Regions from separate parts of the Paenibacillus sp. FSL L8-0708 genome, predicted to be linked through region 1. Evidence: riboswitches for the same ligand, from Rfam matches in the RefSeq annotation. Region 1 holds a riboswitch; the other holds the start of a gene.
The links. A riboswitch is a leader RNA that binds a small molecule or an ion and turns the genes downstream of it on or off. The one in region 1 is predicted to bind cyclic di-GMP.

Region 1 (7,357 bases):
CTGGTCTGGCTTATTCTTCGGAATCGGCGTAGCTTCGAAATGGATTGTGCTCTATGGAGGAGCAGGGCTGGCCATTATGCTGGCTATCTCCCTTTTTGAACGCTACAGAGAATACCAAGCCTCCGGACGCCTGCTGGCAGAGGGGAAGATTAAAGACAAGGAATTGCTGAGCACCTGTCGTGAAGCAGTAGATTCTTTTTGGAAAAAGACTATTATTACGTTGGCTAGTTGTATCGGGTTCTTTGTAATTATTCCAGTAATTATTTATAGCTTATCTTTTGTGCCGGGGTTATCTGCATCAGCAGAGGGCTTCACTATAAAAGGTTTGATTGATTCCCAAAAGAATATGTACAACTACCACAGTCAGCTTGTAGCTACACATCCCTTTGCTTCCTCATGGTGGCAATGGCCGTTTATGAAGAGACCGGTCTGGTTCTTTAGTGGCGGTGAAGGTTTGCCGGAAGGTCAGGTCAGCAGTATAGTGACTATGGGGAATCCTCTTATCTGGTGGACGGGTATTTTTGCGATGCTGGCAACACTGTGGATTACGCTGAAACGTAAAGATAAGAATCTCTACATGATTTGGATTGCCTTCTTCTCGCAATATGTTCCGTGGATGCTTGTCCCAAGAGAAACATTTATTTACCATTATTTTGCTATGGTGCCATTTATGATTCTTGGTATTGTATATATAATGAAGTTGTTGGATACTAAATTCCCTGAGGCCCGTTACGTACAGTATGTCTATGTAGCTGTTGCTTTGCTGCTCTTTATTGCTTTCTACCCGGTACTGTCAGGGATGCAGGTCAGTGGAGATTACGTGAAAGATATGCTGCGTTGGTTCCCTACTTGGGTTTTCTAGGATTTAATAAAAATCTATAAAATAAGTTTATGCATGCAGCGTTATTATGAAGTGTAGATGGATGTAACGCTCCAAAAAGCTTGTAGGAGGAATAAAGGTGAAAGCCAGATATAGTGTGATTGTACCCATGTTCAATGAGGAGCAAGTAATTAGCCATACTTATGAACGTTTGAAAAAAGTAATGGACGAGTGTGGCGATACTTATGAGCTGGTCTTCGTCAATGACGGCAGTCGTGATCGTTCCGCCCAGATGATTCGGGAGATCTGTGAACGAGACGAGCATGTCAAGCTGATTGACTTCTCGCGTAATTTCGGACATCAGGTAGCGATTACAGCTGGCATGGACTATGCCGAAGGTCAAGCGGTTGTTGTTATTGACGCTGATCTTCAGGATCCTCCGGAGGTCATTCTGCAAATGATCGAGAAGTGGAAAGAGGGCTACGACGTTGTATATGCGAAACGCCTGAAGCGCCACGGAGAAACGATGTTCAAAAAGGTCACCGCGAAGCTTTTTTACCGCCTGCTCAGCAGTATGACAAGTGTAGATATTCCTACGGATACAGGCGATTTCCGTCTTATTGACCGTAAGGTATGTGATGTCCTGCGGGGACTTAAAGAAAAGAACCGCTATGTCAGAGGTTTGGTGAGCTGGGTTGGCTTCAAGCAGACTATGGTGGAATATGAACGGGAAGAACGTTTTGCCGGAGAAACCAAATATCCGCTGAAGAAAATGATTCGTTTTGCGTTAGATGGCATCACCTCTTTTTCACATAAGCCGCTTAAGATTGCTACGTATATTGGATTCTTCCTTTCATTCTCTAGCTTTCTCTATTTATTTTTCGTCTTGTTCCAAAGGATATTTTTCACCTCCTGGACGGTTCCGGGCTGGGCTTCCATTGTAGGTGTCAATCTGCTCTTTAACGGTATTGTTCTGATGCTGTTGGGTGTGATTGGGGAGTATATCGGACGGATTTATGACGAGTCTAAAGATAGACCGCTATATATTGTTAGTGAGACTAAAGGCTACCAGAACGAAGAACAACTGGACCGCCGGAAGGACCACAATGATGTCAGATAAGAACTTGCGCGCTGCATTCATACAGTTCCTCAAATTTAATGCCGTAGGTTTGCTCAATACGCTTATTGATTTTGTGATTTTCACATTGTTGAATTCACTAGGGATGGTATACGCATTGGCGCAGGTGATCTCCTATAGTGCAGGCACGGCGAATAGCTTTATTTTGAATAAAAAAGTTACCTTTCGTGATCGCAACCGGGGGAATAAAGAAGGCTTCGACCGCGTACAGCTGGTCAAGTTTATCGTGCTGAATCTGGTAGTGCTCGGAATATCACTGTTGTTAATGCATCTGTTGACAGACAAACTAGGTATTCAAGTCTTGATCTCCAAGGTGCTGGTTACCTTTATCACGGTGATCATCAATTTCTTTGGAAGTCGTAAATGGGTATTTTAAACATTAATTTCAGGCAGAAGGAGTTGCTATGCTTAAAGGCAAGTAGCTGTTTCTGCTTGATTTGTATATAACCATAGAAACAATATACGGAGGTGAATAACATTGCGTAAATTCTCCTATCTACTCATACTGGCTGGGATACTTATCATGTTATATCCGACAGCTAACGAGTGGTACAACGACAGGCAGCAGGAGAAGTTATTAGAAACGGCTGAACTAAGCACTGCCGATAGTACTCCCCAGCCAGATCTGAAGAGCAGGTATGCTGAAGTTACTCAGCTGTTAGCAGAGGAATCGGTTCTGGATGCCCAGGCACAGCCCCAACCCCAAGAGACAGAAAAGCCTGAACCGGAGATTGCAGTCGGTGGCAAAGTAATCGCATTAATTGAAATCGATAAGATTGATTTGAAGCTGCCTGTATTAGAAGGGGCTACAAAAGCTAATATGAAACATGCTGCAGCCCATATGAAAGAAACGGCACCCCTTGGAGAGATCGGGAATGCTGCAATCGCGGCGCATCGGGCTCGAACTACGGGTCGTTTGTTTAACAGATTGAATGAGGTTGTTGTGGGGGATGTTATCACGGTAAAGACTAGTGATCAGGTGTTTAACTATGAGGTGTATGATATTTCTGTTGTAGATCCGAGTGATGTCTCCGTTCTTGACGGGAATGACAAGGATAAGATTCTTACTCTGATTACATGTGATCCGCTAGTGAATCCAACGCATCGGCTGATTGTTCATGCCAAATTAACAAAAGGAGAATAGTGAATGACAAGAAAACACAAATACCGGGAGATATTTATAAAATAATGGGTAATCTAGTAAATTAGGTCTTGTTCACAACTATAAATATGATAGTATTATACTATGAAAGCTAAACACGATAACGGCAAACCTTCCGAAAGGTAGGGACGCAAAGCTAAAGGGCCTTTTCCCGAAAGGATGGCAGCCAGCTACCGAATGAAGAGGCTTTTTTTGTTTGTTTCAAATGGATTCTATCAATTATATCTAGTAAAGCTAGAACAGATAGAGCTTATACGATAACGGCAAACCTATCGAAAGGTAGGGACGCAAAGCTAAAGGGCCTTCCCGAAAGGATGGCAGCCAGCTACCGAAAGGAGTTTTATCCGTGAAAAAGGTTTATTTTATGCTGGTGGCGTTGTTCGTCCTAACGACTTCAGTTCCGGTAAGTACAGCTCAAGCTGCAAGTGCAGATGCCAGCTGGTTGATTACATCCAAAGTGGCTCAAGGTGTTATTGGTATTAACTATGATATTCCGAAAGATAAAAGAATCAAACTCATGATCACCAAAGATAACAGCAGCTATACATATAACTTGTATGCTTCTGGACAAGCTGAGGACTTCCCTTTGCAACAAGGAAATGGGACTTATAAGGTTTCTGTTCTGGAGAACACAACCGGCAATAAATACAAAGCATTATATTCCGAAGTAGTAGACGTAACCATGAGTGACTCGAATTCCGTATATTTGGGCTCCGTACAGAATGTGAAATGGAGTTCTTCTGATAAAGCGATTGTCAAAGCTAAACAATTAGTACAAGGCAAAACAACAGACGAAGAGAAAGTTAAAGCGATCTATAACTATGTAGTTGCGAATGTACAATATGATTACTCTCTTGCTAATAGTGTAACTACTGATTATATTCCAAGCATCGATAAGACATTGACTACTAAAAAAGGGATTTGCTATGATTACGCTTCTCTTTTTGCCGCAATGCTGCGGAGTGTAGATGTTCCTGCTAAGTTGGTAATGGGGAATACAAGCTACGTTACGCAATATCATGCATGGAACGAAGTGTTGCTTAATGGGAAGTGGGTTACCATTGATACTACAGTGGATGCAGGACTTGCAAAGAGTGATAAGAAAACCGATTTAATTAAAGCCTCAAGCAAATATACTGCGGCAAAATACTATTAAGTTCGTCGCTAGAAACATAACTCTATTAAATAAACAACTAGCTTAATTATTAAGCTAGTTGTTTATTTTTATATTAGGGGTTGCTTTTCTATTAATAGTTGGGGTATTATAGGTAAGCGTTGTTAGACAGCGTACAGGCGATACAGACGAGGCTGATAAAAAGCTTCAAAAAATAAAGCTTGCATTTCTGAAAACAACATGATATATTATAAGAGTTGCTGCTGAGACATTAAACGGCGCCAACGAGAACTTGATCTTTGAAAACTGAACAACGAGTGAGTAGGAAATCACGTAAGTGAAATCCAAAATTAGAGAATTAATTTTCTCGTCAGATGTTTCAAAATGAGCATATCGCTCTTTTCAATACTAATTGGAGAGTTTGATCCTGGCTCAGGACGAACGCTGGCGGCGTGCCTAATACATGCAAGTCGAGCGGAGTCATTTTGAAAGCTTGCTTTCAAAATGACTTAGCGGCGGACGGGTGAGTAACACGTAGGCAACCTGCCCTTCAGACTGGGATAACTACCGGAAACGGTAGCTAATACCGGATAATTTCTTTTTTCTCCTGAGAGAAGAATGAAAGACGGAGCAATCTGTCACTGAGGGATGGGCCTGCGGCGCATTAGCTAGTTGGTGGGGTAACGGCCCACCAAGGCGACGATGCGTAGCCGACCTGAGAGGGTGAACGGCCACACTGGGACTGAGACACGGCCCAGACTCCTACGGGAGGCAGCAGTAGGGAATCTTCCGCAATGGGCGAAAGCCTGACGGAGCAACGCCGCGTGAGTGATGAAGGTTTTCGGATCGTAAAGCTCTGTTGCCAGGGAAGAACGTCCGGTAGAGTAACTGCTACCGGAGTGACGGTACCTGAGAAGAAAGCCCCGGCTAACTACGTGCCAGCAGCCGCGGTAATACGTAGGGGGCAAGCGTTGTCCGGAATTATTGGGCGTAAAGCGCGCGCAGGCGGCTATTTAAGTCTGGTGTTTAAACCTTGGGCTCAACCTGAGGTCGCACTGGAAACTGGGTGGCTTGAGTACAGAAGAGGAAAGTGGAATTCCACGTGTAGCGGTGAAATGCGTAGATATGTGGAGGAACACCAGTGGCGAAGGCGACTTTCTGGGCTGTAACTGACGCTGAGGCGCGAAAGCGTGGGGAGCAAACAGGATTAGATACCCTGGTAGTCCACGCCGTAAACGATGAGTGCTAGGTGTTAGGGGTTTCGATACCCTTGGTGCCGAAGTTAACACAGTAAGCACTCCGCCTGGGGAGTACGGTCGCAAGACTGAAACTCAAAGGAATTGACGGGGACCCGCACAAGCAGTGGAGTATGTGGTTTAATTCGAAGCAACGCGAAGAACCTTACCAGGTCTTGACATCCCTCTGAATCTGCTAGAGATAGCAGCGGCCTTCGGGACAGAGGAGACAGGTGGTGCATGGTTGTCGTCAGCTCGTGTCGTGAGATGTTGGGTTAAGTCCCGCAACGAGCGCAACCCTTAACTTTAGTTGCCAGCAAGTAATGTTGGGCACTCTAGAGTGACTGCCGGTGACAAACCGGAGGAAGGTGGGGATGACGTCAAATCATCATGCCCCTTATGACCTGGGCTACACACGTACTACAATGGCCGGTACAACGGGAAGCGAAGCCGCGAGGTGGAGCCAATCCCATCAAAGCCGGTCTCAGTTCGGATTGCAGGCTGCAACTCGCCTGCATGAAGTCGGAATTGCTAGTAATCGCGGATCAGCATGCCGCGGTGAATACGTTCCCGGGTCTTGTACACACCGCCCGTCACACCACGAGAGTTTACAACACCCGAAGTCGGTGGGGTAACCCGCAAGGGAGCCAGCCGCCGAAGGTGGGGTAGATGATTGGGGTGAAGTCGTAACAAGGTAGCCGTATCGGAAGGTGCGGCTGGATCACCTCCTTTCTATGGAGAATCGTTCTCTGCAATGAGGACATTCAAATCGGAAGCTAAGCTTCCAAAACTCAGGTTTAGGCCTGTTACTCACTCGTTGCTCAGTTTTGAGAGTTTAAGCTCTCAAGTAAGACTTGATCCTTGAAAACTGGATACCGAAACGAATTTGCGTTTTAGAACATCTTTTAGCAACTTGTGCAAACAAGTAAATGTTATTAGTGAGATTTTTCTTCGGAAGAATCAAGGTTAAGCTAATAAGAGCACACGGAGGATGCCTAGGCGCCAGGAGCCGACGAAGGACGTGGCGAACAACGAAACTGCCTCGGGGAGCTGTAAGCAAGCTTTGATCCGGGGGTGTCCGAATGGGGAAACCCAGCTGTGGTAATTCGCAGTTACTCATTTCTGAATACATAGGAAATGTAGAGGCAGACCAGGGGAACTGAAACATCTAAGTACCCTGAGGAAGAGAAAACAATAGTGATTCCGTCAGTAGCGGCGAGCGAACGCGGAACAGCCTAAACCTAAGAGCTTGCTCTTAGGGGTTGTGGGACGTCTCACATGGAGTTACAAAGGAATATGGTAGGCGAAGAGGTCTGGAAAGGCCCGCGATAGAGGTAAAAGCCCTGTAACCTAAACTGTATTCTCTCCGAGACGGATCCCGAGTAGTGCGGGGCACGTGAAACCCCGTATGAATCCAGCAGGACCATCTGCTAAGGCTAAATACTACCTGGCGACCGATAGTGAAACAGTACCGTGAGGGAAAGGTGAAAAGCACCCCGGAAGGGGAGTGAAATAGAACCTGAAACCGTGTGCTTACAAAAAGTCAGAGCCCTATTAATGGGTGATGGCGTGCCTTTTGTAGAATGAACCGGCGAGTTACGTTTAACATGCAAGGTTAAGCCGAGAAGGTGGAGCCGCAGCGAAAGCGAGTCTGAATAGGGCGAATTAGTATGTGGACGTAGACCCGAAACCGTGTGATCTACCCCTGTCCAGGGTGAAGGTGCGGTAACACGCACTGGAGGCCCGAACCCACGTACGTTGAAAAGTGCGGGGATGAGGTGGGGGTAGCGGAGAAATTCCAATCGAACTCGGAGATAGCTGGTTCTCCCCGAAATAGCTTTAGGGCTAGCCTCGGTATAAGAGTAGTGGAGGTAGAGCACTGATTGGG
Region 2 (7,357 bases), 360 kb from region 1:
ATGAGCGCCGCTCAGATCAAGCTGCTGCAGACTTATTGCGATGAACCTTTTATCGTAAACCAGCTACATATGAGCTTGGCTAAGATCAGCTGGGTGGATGCTGGAATCAGTGTAAATCGTGAACCCTGGAAGGATATTATCTTCCCTGAGGGAACCCTTGAACATTGTCGAATGGAGAACATTCAGCTTCAAGCTTGGGGGCCACTCGCCCAAGGTCTATTTAGCGGGCGTTCATTAGAGGATCAACCGGAGAATATCGTCCAAACAGCAGCTATGGTCCAACAGCTCGCAGATGAAAAAGGAACAACACCCGAAGCCATTGTACTGGCTTGGCTAATGACACATCCAGCTGCCATTCAGCCTGTTATTGGAACTGTGAATCCGAAACGTATTACTGCCTGTGCCGATGCGGACAAGCTGGAGCTTAGCCGTAAAGAATGGTATGACCTGTATGTTAGTTCACGCGGTTCAAAACTTCCGTAACATATACATTTATATTCTCAACTTCATTACTCCGCTTATGCCCGGCTCGCGTTACTACTGCGAGCCGGGTATTTTTTTACGAATCACTCTAACTTATCGTTCTTTATTGCGAATAAATTTAGTAATCGAGCGATATATGGAGTTATTTAGAGATAAATTATCATTTTCGTTCTTTATAGAGTACAAATGCGCGTTATTGGCAGTTTTCTTTTTGATTTATTCCATGTATGATTCATTACAGAAGTTGTTCTTAATAAAGAACGATAATAACGAACCAAAGAAACAGACATTGAGGGGAGGTATTCCTCTGAGACCCAGATCAGCAAGGAGAAGAGCTAGAAGAAACAGGAAAATCGGATTACGTATACTGCAATCAGGAATGGCTGTCTCCGTCTTATTTCTATATACCTCGCAGCAAGTTGGTGGTACCTATGGAGGCTTTGGAGCCGCTACGCAAACCACTAGCACGATTAGCTTTTGCGAAGTATTTCCGAATTCGATCAAGGCACTGCTTACAGAGTTCAAAGAGCATGTTAATCGAGCGCTCACTTTAAAAGAATCACTACAGCCCTTTTCCTCATCAGCTAACTACTCGGACGTTTCGGGAATAGAAGGGATGTCGCTGGAAGAGCTTGATGTCGCTGCAGAAGAGATTTCTTCGCAAATAGCGGCGCTTCAATCCCAAATAGATAGCGTTAACGAGCAACTGGCGGCTAACAGCCAAATTTGGAATCAAATCCACAATGAGCTAAGTGCAGCAGCAGCCTTACTCTTCCAGATAGGAGGATATATGACTTCTCTAGATTCCAACTGTCTAGAAATCAAGGACGAGCAATTTTTCAGAGATTTACAAAGCAGCCTGAATCAAAGCGGTGTGATCTCGGAATCCTTGAATGCTTCCTTAAATGGAGTTATTAGTTACCTAACCTCCATACACGATGTCGGTCTTCCATTCGCTTCGGTAGTTACCAGTGATGTTTATGGACAACTTGAATTACGCGAAGGAGAGTTCCCACAGCCACTGCCATTCCTGATTACCTTCACTCAACCAGACGGCGTGATCTCTAGCGACCTCACCTCATCTTATGAAGCTCTAAATACCGAATTGACTAACCATAAAGAATCGGCAACCTCAGGTATCACTACCCTTCAAGATAAACTCCAATTGATCAGTCAGACTCGCGAGCAAAAACTAGAAGAGCTTGAAAAAGCTCGGCTAGAAGAAGAGCAAGTAAAGAAAGAAGAAGAAGCGAAAAAAGAAGAAGAACGTTTGGCTGAGGAGAAAAAGCAACAAGAAGCCGAGGATAAAGCGAAAGCTGAGGCAACCCCTCCAACATCAGGCGAAACTGCTCCGGAAGCCCCAAATAAAGAACAACCTGAAGCCCCAGCCACTGACCCGGTTAAGCCGGAAATTGACGAAGAGCTTACAATTCCAAAAGATGTCCCTCAGCAAGAGGCTCCACAAGAGACGCCAAAGGCGGAAGACAGTACGACTACCCCGCCGGTAGCAACCCAAGCTCCTTCGGACCCTCAACCTGAGAAAGGTGGAGAATAAGATGCGAATTAAAAAAATTATCAATAATACCCTATCGAGCTTAATGCTTGTGATCTTTATTCTGCTGGTGGCAGCCGTAGTGTTATCCAAGGCCTCCGGCGGTGAACCTGCTTTCTTCGGATATGAGATCAAAACCGTACTCTCAGGATCGATGGAACCAGGAATTCAGACAGGCTCAATTGTCGCATTAAAACCCGGAGGGGATATGAATCGTTTCAAACCAGGCGATGTCATCACCTTTAGGAATGAAGATAATCTGCTCATTACTCACCGGATTGTAGAAGCGACCGTCAATAACGCTACTGGTGAAGCTGTTTATCGCACTAAAGGCGATAACAACGACGCGCCCGACATGAACCCTACCAGTTCTGTGAATGTTGTAGCTCAGTATACCGGGGTCACTGTACCCTATGTCGGTTACGCTATGAATTTCGCAGTTTCCAAAGCTGGAAGTGTAGTCCTCATGATCGTGCCTGGCTTGATGCTTCTGCTCTATGCTCTGTATACCTCTTGGAAGGCTGTAGCTGCATTAGAAAAGAAAAATGCTGCCCTACTGCCAGCCTCACCGCCCCCAACAGAAACACAGCCCTAAGTTGATTGTCCACTTCCGCTTACGAACCGGAAGATACAATATATAAATTTTATAAAAAATTCAAACACAAATTTGAGGAGGAATTTTATTATGGGTATCAAGAAAACATTGGGTCTTGGCGTAGCATCTGCAGCACTGGGTTTATCATTAATCGGCGGAGGAACCTTCGCATACTTTAGCGACACTGCGCAAAGCACAGCTACATTCGCAGCGGGCACGCTCGATCTGAACTCCGACCCTTCTGTCATCGTTAATATTCCTAACCTGAAACCAGGTGATACGGTAACTAAATCCTTCAAATTGAAAAACGATGGTTCGCTCGATATCGGATCTATTATTCTGAATACATCGACTCAAATCACGGATGCTAAAGGAGATAACTACCTGGATTTAGCCGAGTTCATTAAAGTTAAATTCCTTAGAAATAATGATAAAGGAGTACCTATCGTCTCTCCTGAAAATGTAGTTTATGAGACTACACTTGCTGCTTTAAAAAGTCAGCATCCGGATCTCGTAAAAAATACAGGTTGGGATCAACTCTTTACCGAAGCATCCGGTATTAAAGCCGGTACCAACGACAGCTTCTCCGTCCAATTCGAATTTGTGGAAAATAACCAAGATCAAAATATTTTCCAAGGCGATAGCTTAACACTGACTTGGGATTTCGTAGCTAAACAAGGTGCGAAAAAAGACTACTAAGATCAATAAAGTAATTTAATAAAATACTCGAAGAGCAGCAGATCCTGAATCCGGCCACGGATAAGCAGATTGCTGCTCTTCTCTTTACAATAAACTTTGTCCGATTTATTGATATTTGCTATACTAATAACAAAAATTACGGAGGGGCGTCAGCATAGTGCCACAGAATATGGGCCAACGTATCCAGCAGCTCCGCCTAGACAAGGGTTTCTCCCTATCTGAGCTTGCGGACAGAGCAGATGTGGCTAAGTCGTATCTTAGCAACGTGGAGAGAAACATCCAATCCAATCCATCCATCCAGTTTATCGAAAAAATCGCTGACGCGCTTCAGGTATCCATTCATGCCCTGCTCTATGGAGAACCCAATGATGCAGAGGAATCACATTTAGATTCGGAATGGTTCCGATTGGTGCAGGAAGCTATGGACTCAGGCATTAGCAAACGCGAATTCAAAGAATTTCTGGACTATCAGAAATGGAAGCTCGATCAAAAGGATTAATACTTCCTACTAATCTGGTACGATCCTCTCTTCTACTAAATCATATCGAAAAAGGACACAGCGAAGAACCGCTGTGCCCTTTTTCGATATGTAACCCCTCTAATGTATTACTGCACGATCTGCACAGTTTTCTCATGAAAGAACTGGCGGATTTCATCTGCCTTAATGCCAGCCTTCTTAGCTGCTAATAATAAATGTACCCACTCTTGATCCAGATCAATAAACTGCTGTTCTCTGTTGCTACCCTGGTTGGACTTTTCCAAAAAATCTCCCCCTAAGATTTTACGTCCCCAGGCAATCCGGCTGTCATAGTATCTCTACCTTAGACCCGCGACTTTGTGCCCCTGCCTTTCGGCAAGTTTACCTTTTACTGGACCCTTTTCACGAAAGGATCTACTTAAAAAACTATAAAATTACTATCTGCAATAACATTATACAAAAAGAAAGCGGAAAAGTGTGTCGATTCCTGGTTACTTTCTATTTTAAAAACGAAAAATAAAAGATTTTTTTTCAAAGATCTTGTCCGATTATCACGATACTCGTCCGTTACATAAAATAAATTGTACTAGCAAAATAAATATTTACTGACCTAATAGTTAAAAATAAGGATAATAGAATCATTTTAATAGGCCTTTAGAATGGGTAATGAGAAGAAACACCCTTCTTTTCATTAGAACAAGCTAACCCATACCATTTTGCGAACGTATTGGACGAAAGAATGAATTGATTACAGTGGCCGAAAGTAGCACAATAAGATGAGAAATGAAACCGCAATCATCACAGCTCCAGTAAGCGTTGACACAAAATGTAACGTATGGAGTTCATCCGTTAAGGAGGATGTATTCATGGCAGCCAAAGAGCCCTATAACGAATCCATTTGGAGTAAGTATTACGGACCCAATTTAGGCTACATTCAAGAAAGATATGAACAGTTTGTGAAAGATCCCTCCACCGTAGAAAATAATTATCGCGAGCTTTTTACAAATTCGGGACCTCCTCCCCTAACTCCGGATAGCGAACCGGCTCCTCAGCCGCACATCTCGGGAGACACCGAATGGCTTAGAAAAGCAGTAAGAGCTTCCAAGCTAATCGCCAATATTCGTATATATGGCCATATGGCCGCTGAAATTGATCCGCTGGTACGCGATCAGAATCCCATGGCAAAATATCTTGAGCTTGAAACCTATGGGCTGACCCGCGAAGACCTGATCGCACTGCCTGCCACGCTTATATGGGAAAATGCGCCGAATGATGTGCATACCGGATGGGATGCCGTGCAACGTATGCGTCAGGCATACACCAAGACTATCGCCTATGAATTCGGGCATGTGCATGAAGAAAAAGAACTGCAATGGCTAAATAGACAGGCAGAATCCACCAGCTCACCAGCACCCCTAAATAATACAGAACGCAAAGAGCTCCTGAACCGCCTGATTCAGGTAGAGCAATTTGAAACCTTCCTCCACAAAACTTTTGTAGGTCAGAAGCGTTTCAGTCTTGAAGGCAATGATGCTCTTGTGCCGATGTTAGATGAAATCGTACGTGCTGCTGCACATGACGGTGCGGAGCATATTTTGATGGGCATGGCGCATCGCGGCCGCCTCAACGTTCTTGCACATATTTTGGGCAAACCTTATGATATCATATTTTCAGAGTTTCATCATTCTCCGAACAAGGAGCTTTTCCCTTCCGAAGGCTCCACAGGCATTAACTATGGTTGGACAGGTGATGTGAAATACCATCTCGGTGCAGACCGTGCTGTCCGTGAAGGAGAAACCGTACGCACAAGAATAACACTAGCGAATAACCCAAGTCACTTGGAATTCGTCAATCCTGTCGTGGAAGGTTTCACTCGTGCCGCACAAGAAGATCGGAGCACTGCAGGACTGCCGAAGATTGATACCAGTAAAGCTATGGCGGTGCTGATGCATGGCGATGCTGCTTTTCCAGGTGAAGGAATTGTTGCAGAAACGCTTAATATCGGCAAACTTCAAGGTTATCAAAATGGTGGGACGATCCATATCATTGTTAATAACCGAATTGGTTTTACGACTGAAAGTGAAGATTCCCGTTCTACGCATTATGCGAGTGACATCGCCAAAGGGTATGAAATCCCAATAGTCCATGTCAACGCTGATGACCCAGAGGCCTGCGTAGCAGCTGTACGTTTAGCTAGCGCATACCGCCATCAATTCAAAAAAGATTTCGTAATTGATCTCATCGGCTACCGCCGTCATGGTCACAACGAAATGGATGATCCTGAAACCACACAACCTATTGTCTACGGCAAGGTTCGCAATCATCCAACCGTCTACAAGGTTTATGCAGAGAGACTGAAAAACGAAAAGGTTCTTACCGCCGAAGACGTACAAAAGATGAATGCTGAAGCAGAAAGCGTATTGCAGCGTGCGTACGATACTATGAAGGAAGGCAATCATAAGAAAAAAGAACCCAAAGCCTTCATTCCTCTACAAACGGACCGCGCAGCGGCAAACACTACAGCGGTATCCATCTCCAGCCTGCAGGAGATCAATCGTGAACTGTTGACGGTTCCTGCTGGATTCCAGGTTTATCCGAAGCTGGAGCGCATTTTACAACGTCGTAAAGATGCACTGAATGAGGGTGAAAAGGTCGACTGGGCACTGGCTGAAACATTAGCCTTCGCTACCATTCTGAAAAATGGAACGCCCATCCGACTGAGCGGTCAAGATGCCCAGCGCGGAACCTTCGCACATCGCCATCTGGTGCTGCACGACAGTAAAACAGGAGATTTATTCTCTCCTCTGCATCAGCTAAGCGATTCCCGTGCCTCCTTTGGCGTATACAACAGTCCATTGTCAGAGGCATCAGTATTAGGCTTTGAATATGGTTATAATGTGTTTGCACCGGAAACCTTCGTAATCTGGGAAGCACAGTATGGTGATTTCGCCAATGCGGGTCAGGTTATTTTTGACCAGTTCATTGCCGCTGGACGCGCCAAATGGACACAGCGCAGCAATCTCGTCATCATGCTGCCGCATGGCTACGAAGGACAGGGACCTGAGCACTCCAGCGGTAGGCTGGAACGGTTCTTGCAGCTATCCGCTGAGGAGAACTGGACGGTCGCTAACCTGACTACCGCTTCGCAATATTTCCATCTGCTGCGGCGCCAAGCAGCGTTATGCGGGCAGGAAGATGCTAGACCGCTAGTCATTATGACGCCGAAAAGTCTCATTCGGAATACGCGCAGCACTTCTGCCGGAACCGAGCTGGCTTCAGGACAATTCAAGCCTGTATTAGCTGAATCTTTGCTTGGCCAGAAACCAAGTGAAGTTAAACGGCTCGTAGTCTGCAGCGGTAAAGTCGCTATCGACATCCAAACAGAACTGGAAGCAGCACCGGATAAGGATTGGTCATGGCTGCATGTTCTTCGCCTAGAGCAGCTTTATCCGTTCCCGGAACAAGAGTTAAGCGAACATTTAAACTCCTTCAGCTCCCTTCAGGAAATTGTCTGGGTGCAAGAAGAGCCGAAAAATATGGGCGGCTGGAG

Region 2: it holds a riboswitch for cyclic di-GMP, as region 1 does, so the genes downstream of both, NYE58_RS01975 (anti-repressor SinI family protein) here and NYE58_RS03695 (transglutaminase-like domain-containing protein) in region 1, are expected to answer to the same signal.

Annotation. Positions count from the first base shown of each region.
Region 1 is NZ_JBBPBC010000001.1:797,405-804,761, forward strand. It holds gene NYE58_RS03675 (phospholipid carrier-dependent glycosyltransferase) at 1-862, shown strand, start outside; gene NYE58_RS03680 (glycosyltransferase family 2 protein) at 960-1,940, shown strand; gene NYE58_RS03685 (GtrA family protein) at 1,930-2,334, shown strand; gene NYE58_RS03690 (class D sortase) at 2,437-3,102, shown strand; cyclic di-GMP riboswitch class I at 3,216-3,298, shown strand; cyclic di-GMP riboswitch class I at 3,373-3,453, shown strand; gene NYE58_RS03695 (transglutaminase-like domain-containing protein) at 3,467-4,276, shown strand; rRNA gene NYE58_RS03700 (16S ribosomal RNA) at 4,644-6,201, shown strand; rRNA gene NYE58_RS03705 (23S ribosomal RNA) at 6,434-7,357, shown strand, end outside.
Region 2 is NZ_JBBPBC010000001.1:441,535-448,891, reverse strand. It holds gene NYE58_RS02000 (aldo/keto reductase) at 1-483, shown strand, start outside; gene NYE58_RS01995 (hypothetical protein) at 707-2,038, shown strand; gene sipW (signal peptidase I SipW) at 2,040-2,630, shown strand; gene NYE58_RS01985 (TasA family protein) at 2,721-3,329, shown strand; gene NYE58_RS01980 (helix-turn-helix domain-containing protein) at 3,499-3,828, shown strand; gene NYE58_RS01975 (anti-repressor SinI family protein) at 3,936-4,091, opposite strand; cyclic di-GMP riboswitch class I at 4,119-4,203, opposite strand; gene NYE58_RS01970 (2-oxoglutarate dehydrogenase E1 component) at 4,674-7,357, shown strand, end outside.